DNA from 2 places in the Lysinibacillus sp. NPDC093197 genome. Region 1 is predicted to be linked to the other one. Evidence: riboswitches for the same ligand, from Rfam matches in the RefSeq annotation. Region 1 holds a riboswitch; the other holds the start of a gene.
What was found. Region 1 has a riboswitch for cyclic di-AMP ahead of ACIP9G_RS12185 (APC family permease). Riboswitches for the same ligand answer to the same signal wherever they lie in the genome.
Positions count from the first base shown of each region.

Region 1 (3,428 bases):
CCACCATTTACGCATCATCCCAGACTGCGCTAATGTAAATGGTATAAATACACCTACTGCATAGAGTGGAATTAAATGCTCTGTTGTGCCATCAAACAAAATAATAAGCACAATAGCTGCTAGCCCAAGCATCATGATCCCATTTGAATAGCCAAGTCGATCGCCACGGATTTGAAATATTCTTGGAATAAAGCCGTCTTTCGATAAATTGACTGCCAGTAAAGGAAATGCTGAATAGCCAGTATTCGCAGCAAGCACTAAAATCATTGCTGTTGTTCCTTGCACAATATAATAAAATACATTGCGTCCCACACTCGCTTCGGCAATTTGCGAAACAACCGTTGCTTGTGCATTTGGAGCGACTCCGTAGAAATAAGCTAAGCTTACAATGCCAATAAATAATACTGCTAAAATACTACCCATCGCTAATAGCGTTTTTGCTGCGTTAACGGGTGCAGGACTTTTGAAATTCGGAATTGCATTAGATATTGCCTCTACACCAGTTAATGCCGAGCTTCCTGAGGCAAATGCCTTTAATAATAAAAACAAACTAATGCCCGCAACTGGCGTTCCAATTTTAGGATGTAAGTCAGCCGGCACTTGCCCTGTTGCTACATTATAGATTCCTATGCCAATGAGTAATAACATCACAACGACGAATAAATAAACAGGGTACGCTAAAATAGACGCTGATTCCGTAACCCCACGTAAATTTAAAATCGTTAAGCAAATAACAAAAAACACAGCAATCGGAACGTTATAAGCATGCAAACTTGGGAATGCTGAAGTAATAGCATCTGTCCCTGCTGATACACTTACAGCGACAGTTAAAATATAATCAACGAGTAATGACCCACCCGCTACTAGACCTGCATTCACACCTAAATTTTCGCGGGACACGACATATGCCCCACCACCATGTGGATATGCGAAAATAACTTGTCGATACGATAAAGTGAGTGCCACAAGTAGCACCACTACCCCTGCCGCAATCGGTAACGAATACCAAAAGGCAACCGTACTGACAGTCATGAGCACAATTAAAATTTGCTCTGGACCGTATGCAACTGATGACAATGCATCAGAAGATAATATGGCCAGTGCCTTTGTTTTACTAAGCTTTTGTTCCCCTAATGCATCGGATTTCAATGGTTTTCCGATAACATAACGTTTGAATGAGGATTTCATCCTTAACACCTTCTAGATTCATAGAGTGTGTTTCGCATTTCTAAATCGATTACACCTTTCGCATAATCGGTCTCTTTATATCTACTGGGGCTTTTTCGTACGGAATGCCATCAAAAAAACGTCTACAAGTCATCACTAAATACGACTTGTAGACGCTCTAACGTCTGACAAGCTCCAACTTTTCTGCTCTTAACGCTTACGAGGTTAGCTGTCGGATTCGGGCCTGAGTAGCCCTACTCTTTAAAAAGAGATTCACCCCAAGAATTGTTTAAACAATCCACTAAAATTGGGTCCCCCGCGTTTAATTGCTTCAGCGATTTAGAAATTTGAAACTTTTATAATGATGTCATATTACGCCTGTAAATTAAAAAAGTAAAGAAGATATTGCCCGGTTTTCGTAAATTTTTTCTTATTCTTAGAGACAAGCTTTTATCAGCTGTTTATCGGTGATTCGGCGTGGTTTATCGGCGATTCTTACCGGTTTACGGGCGATTTGGCTGGCTTTACTGGCGATTTTCACTGGTTCACGGGCGATTCAGCTCATTTTATCGGCGATTTTCAAAATTTATAAAAAATTTATGAGCAAACTTCTTCACATTTTTTAATTCTAGCTATAGAATAGTAGTATTATTATTTTCCCATAGGAAACTTTATTTCATTTACGATACTTTTTGAAACGAGGGAACAAGATGGCCTATAAACAAATTACAAAACCGGCAGCCCAAGCTGTTTTAGATGGAGACATAAAAGGCTGGCGACGAATTTTACCCTTTCTAGGTCCGGCATTTATTGCAGCTGTTGCCTATATAGATCCCGGCAACTTTGCTACAAATATTACCGCTGGCTCGCAGTATGGTTATTTACTACTTTGGGTTATTGCCTTTTCAAATTTAATGGCTGTACTGATTCAATCTTTATCAGCAAAACTCGGTATTGCTACCGGAAAAAACTTGCCAGAAGTAGCAAGGGAGAATTTTTCTAAAAAAACTTCTATATTTTTATGGATACAGGCTGAACTTGTAATCATTGCAACCGACCTCGCTGAATTTATCGGTGCTGCCCTCGGTCTATATTTATTATTTGATATTCCGATGCTACCTGCCGCACTTATTACTGCAATTGGTTCTTTTGCAATTTTAGAGCTACAGCGTAGAGGCTTTAGAGCTTTTGAAGCGGGCATTTCGGGTATGGTGCTAATTGTTGTGCTAGCATTTGCGTTCCAAACATTTTTAGCCCAACCGGATTGGGGCGAAGTGACATTAGGAATGCTGACACCACAATTTGATGGTGTCGATTCACTCTTACTTGCAACAGGTATATTAGGAGCTACTGTGATGCCACACGCAATCTATTTACATTCTTCCTTAACACAAAATCGTGTGGTTGGTCGTAATGACAACGAAAAACGACGTATTTTCCGATTTGAGTTTATCGATATTGTGATTGCAATGATTATTGCTGGTGCGATTAACATGAGTATGCTAATCATTGCAGCAGCAGTGTTCCATACGCAAGGCTTAGTAGTCGAAGATTTAGATATCGCCTATAACGGTTTACGAGAAGCTCTTGGACCAATGGCGGCTGTGTCTTTCGGACTTGGATTACTCATTGCAGGGCTTGCAAGCTCTTCTGTTGGGACATTAGCAGGCGACGTTGTTATGCAAGGCTTCATCCAACGAAAAATCCCTCTATATTTACGTAGAGCGATTACAATGATTCCACCTTTGGTTATTATTGCAGCAGGTGTCAATGCAACCTATGCACTTGTGTTAAGTCAAGTAATCTTATCATTCGGTATTGCATTTGCGCTTATCCCACTTGTGATGTTTACAAGTAAAAAGGACATAATGGGTAGCCTGGTCAATCACCGTATCACAACAATTCTTGGTTGGCTTGTCGTTGTAATAGTAGTTGCGTTAAATATCTACTTATTATGGGAAACGCTATTTGCTTAAATAATGATACTAGGATAAATGAGAAAAAGTGTTAGATTGATTGCGATCAATCTAACACTTTTTTATGCCGTTGCTCACTGCTAAATTTTCACTATTGCCACATAAAAGCATTTCCAGCGCGGACTGCTGTTGAGAGGGGCGCCATGCCTATTGTATTTTAAGAAAGTGCCTTTAACCCTACAACTCCGATGATGATACAGCATACACTTGCTAAGCGGCCTTTACTTTTTGACTCACCAAAAAACATCATATTGATTAAGACTGCCCCTGCCGTACCAATACCTA
Region 1 is NZ_JBIVOH010000003.1:477,798-481,225, forward strand. It holds gene ACIP9G_RS12185 (APC family permease) at 1-1,188, opposite strand, end outside; cyclic di-AMP (ydaO/yuaA leader) riboswitch at 1,368-1,514, opposite strand; gene ACIP9G_RS12190 (Nramp family divalent metal transporter) at 1,878-3,143, shown strand; gene ACIP9G_RS12195 (DMT family transporter) at 3,301-3,428, opposite strand, start outside.

Region 2 (3,428 bases), on a different contig from region 1:
TTTCCCTACTTCTAAATCTGGAGTGACATGGAGGGCAAGGGCAGCATCAACTTTTGGATTTTCGAGTAAGCCATTTTCTATCATATCCTTTGCGCCAAGACCAATTTCCTCGGCGGGCTGGAACATAATTTTGACAGTACCATGAATATCTTTTTCTTTCTCTTTTAAAAGCTTTGCTGCGCCGAGCATGAACGTCGTATGGATGTCATGGCCGCAAGTATGTGCAAATCCATTTGTTGATTTAAACGGTAAATCCGTGTTTTCTTCCATTGGTAATGCGTCCATATCGCCTCTTAGTAAAATTGTTTTCCCATTGCCATTACCAATCGTTACAACTAGCCCTGCTTGTCCTACTTTTTGAGGTGTTAGGCCCATGGAAAGTAATGTTTTTTCAACGTATGCGACTGTATTCGGTAGTTCAAATCCAATTTCAGGATGTTGGTGTAAATGTCTGCGATGATGAATGAATTCTTCTTGAAAATTTTCCGCCAATATTAATGTTTCATGTTTAGTCATATGAATACACCTCTCTAGTCTAATGAATATTCCATATCTGAAGTTGTATTAAATTTAGGTTTTGTTTTAATGGCAATGACAAACAATCCAAATAACACGATTGAAAGTACAATTAAGACATTTAACAGTAATCCATAGGAATGATTTATATTATAAATTGCGCCAGAAACAATTGGTGTTAGTGCAGCGCCTAGTGATGAAAATAATGAGACAATCCCGAATTTCGCGCTATATTCTTTTTCCCCAAATAGTGATGAAGTTAAGTAAGCAGGTGTAACTGTAACGGCCGTCGCACCAAATCCAGTAAATATCGTATACAGGATACCAGGTATTAATAGGTCGCCTCTCATCAAAAATAAAAAGCTTACTAAACCAGAGCCACAAATAATAAGTAATGTTGTGATGGTACCTAATTTATCGTATAAGCGACCGACTAATAACTTTCCGACGATGACCATTGCTGAACCTAAAGAAAGCAATATTGCAGCGTGTTGAGGTGTGCCACCAATATCCTTTAAATAAGGTGCGAGGTTAATGATCATACCATTCACGACAATACCACCGACAACAATTGCCGCACAAAGTGCCCAAAATGATACGGATCTAAATGCCTCCCTTTGTGAAAGCCCTTCTACTGTTTGTGAAGAAGTCGTTATATTTTTTATTTCACCTAGCGGAACAAGACCTTTATCTGCAGGTTTAAGTCGAATAACAAATAATGCCATAGGTACGATTAACACAAACATTGAAATGCCCGTAATGAGGTAAGCACTTCTCCAACCATAATCTGTAATAAGCCAGTTTAGGACAGGGCTAAGGATGACACCGCCAAGACCACTACCTGCTAGTGCGATCCCTAAACATAATCCACGCTTTTCGTTAAACCAATTTGTTATTAATACTGGTGCAGGAATAAGAGCAGCTCCTGCTAATGAAGCCCCCATTAGCACTGCGAATAAATAAAAGTGCATCGCAGTCGTTGCAAATGAAAATCCTACATATGAAATGGTGCCTAGTGTTGTAAATATCGTCAAGTAAAGACGAATGTCCATTTTCCTCATCACTTTTCCTGCAATTGGACAGAAAATCATTGATACTAAAGCCATAATCGTATAATACGTCATAAATTCAGTTCTTCCAATTCCCAAATCTTCTGTTACAGGGACAGTATAAAGTGACACTAAATTAATAATTGGTGCATACAAAAATGTCATAATCATGACGCATGCCACTACAATCCACCATCCATAAAAGATGCCTTTTTTTCCTTGTTGAGTAGTCATATTGGTTTCCTCCGTTTTCACTTAATAATCAGGGCAATACGATGGAGATAAGTGGTGTTGAATCCGTTTTCAAATATCTCTAACATAATAAATGGTGTTACCCACGATCGTTTCATCACGCTTTCTAATTCAATAAAAAGTAATGATGGGGAGTTTTGGAGGTTGTATTGATCATAAGTATGTTTAAAGCCCTAAGACTTGTAGATACATCATTTTCAAATAGTACAAGCTCCATCTTCCTTCTCATTTAACGCTTACGAGGTTAGCTGACGGATTCGGGCCTTTGAGTAGCCCTACCTTAACAAGGATTCACCCCTTGGATTGAATGTTCATCCAAAAAATTTGGTTCCCCCGCATCCATTGGTTTCAGCGATCTAGAAAGTTGAAACTGCTATGATACTACTATTTCAAGAAAAGTTAGTAAATACAGAAAATTTTTTTGACAAATGAGAAGAAAAATTTTTTTACTTGATAAAACCTTTATTAATTAGGGTATCAGCATAACAGGAATAAAAAGTGCGAAAATATTTTTTCAAAAGGGGAAAGATTTAGACTGTTATTATTTTAAAAATTTGTGTAGGATACAGTTAAATTATCATTCTATTTTAAAAATTTACACATTTCATAGAAAACCGGTTATAATAGTTAGTATTGTAAGAAAAGGAGCTGTTAGCAATGGAACGTGAAAAAACAAATGTGGAAAGTTTTGATTTAGACCATACGAAAGTTAAAGCACCTTATGTTCGTTTAGCAGGTGTAAAAGTAGGAAAAAGTGGCGATGAAGTCTATAAATACGATATTCGCTTAAAACAGCCTAATAAGGAGCATATGGAAATGCCAGCACTCCATTCTTTAGAGCATTTATCGGCTGATATTATTCGCAATTATTCCGACCATATTGTCGATTTCAGTCCAATGGGTTGTCAAACAGGCTTTTATGTATCGTTGATTAATCATAATGATTATGATGAATTGCTAACGATACTAGAAAAAACATTTACAGATGTCACGAATGCAACAGCAGTACCAGCTTGTAATGAAGTGCAATGTGGCTGGGCAGCAAGTCATAGTCTTGAAGGTGCACAGGCACTTGCAAAAGAATTTTTAGCAAAACGTGATGAATGGCATATCGTTTTTGCAGAATAATAAAAAACCTTGCAATTGTAAAATGTCCTTTAAGTCAGATGGACATTTTGCTTGCAAGGTTTTTCATTTAACGATGAAAAGGAATGACATTGGATGAGGAAGAATCGTGATTTATTTTTTGATAAATAAAACTTTCTAAAAAGTCATGTATCAGATCTTCATATTCAGCCATATTTTCATTAAAGGACTGAGCGTGTGCACCTTTATCAAAAAGTTTTAACTTTTTCGGTCCAGTCTTTTTATTATATAAATCGAGTGACATGGAAGCTGGAATAAATGTATCGGGAATACTATGGATAAAGAGAACTGGCTTTTCAATGTGTGTGACAGCTTCAGAGGGCGTTACACTTTTAAATGAATAACCATCACGTAGTCGTATAAAGAAATCAGCGAAACGGATTGGAATGATAGAACCATATTTAAATTCAGTCTTTGCAATTTGTTTAAGCAGCATTGAAAAATCTGAAAAGGCACAATCAGCAA
Region 2 is NZ_JBIVOH010000002.1:763,986-767,413, reverse strand. It holds gene ACIP9G_RS09660 (M20 metallopeptidase family protein) at 1-516, opposite strand, end outside; gene ACIP9G_RS09655 (MFS transporter) at 531-1,799, opposite strand; cyclic di-AMP (ydaO/yuaA leader) riboswitch at 2,035-2,181, opposite strand; gene ACIP9G_RS09650 (S-ribosylhomocysteine lyase) at 2,475-2,945, shown strand; gene ACIP9G_RS09645 (alpha/beta hydrolase) at 3,013-3,428, opposite strand, start outside.
Region 2: linked by a shared signal. The riboswitch ahead of ACIP9G_RS09655 (MFS transporter) and the one ahead of ACIP9G_RS12185 (APC family permease) in region 1 are both predicted to bind cyclic di-AMP.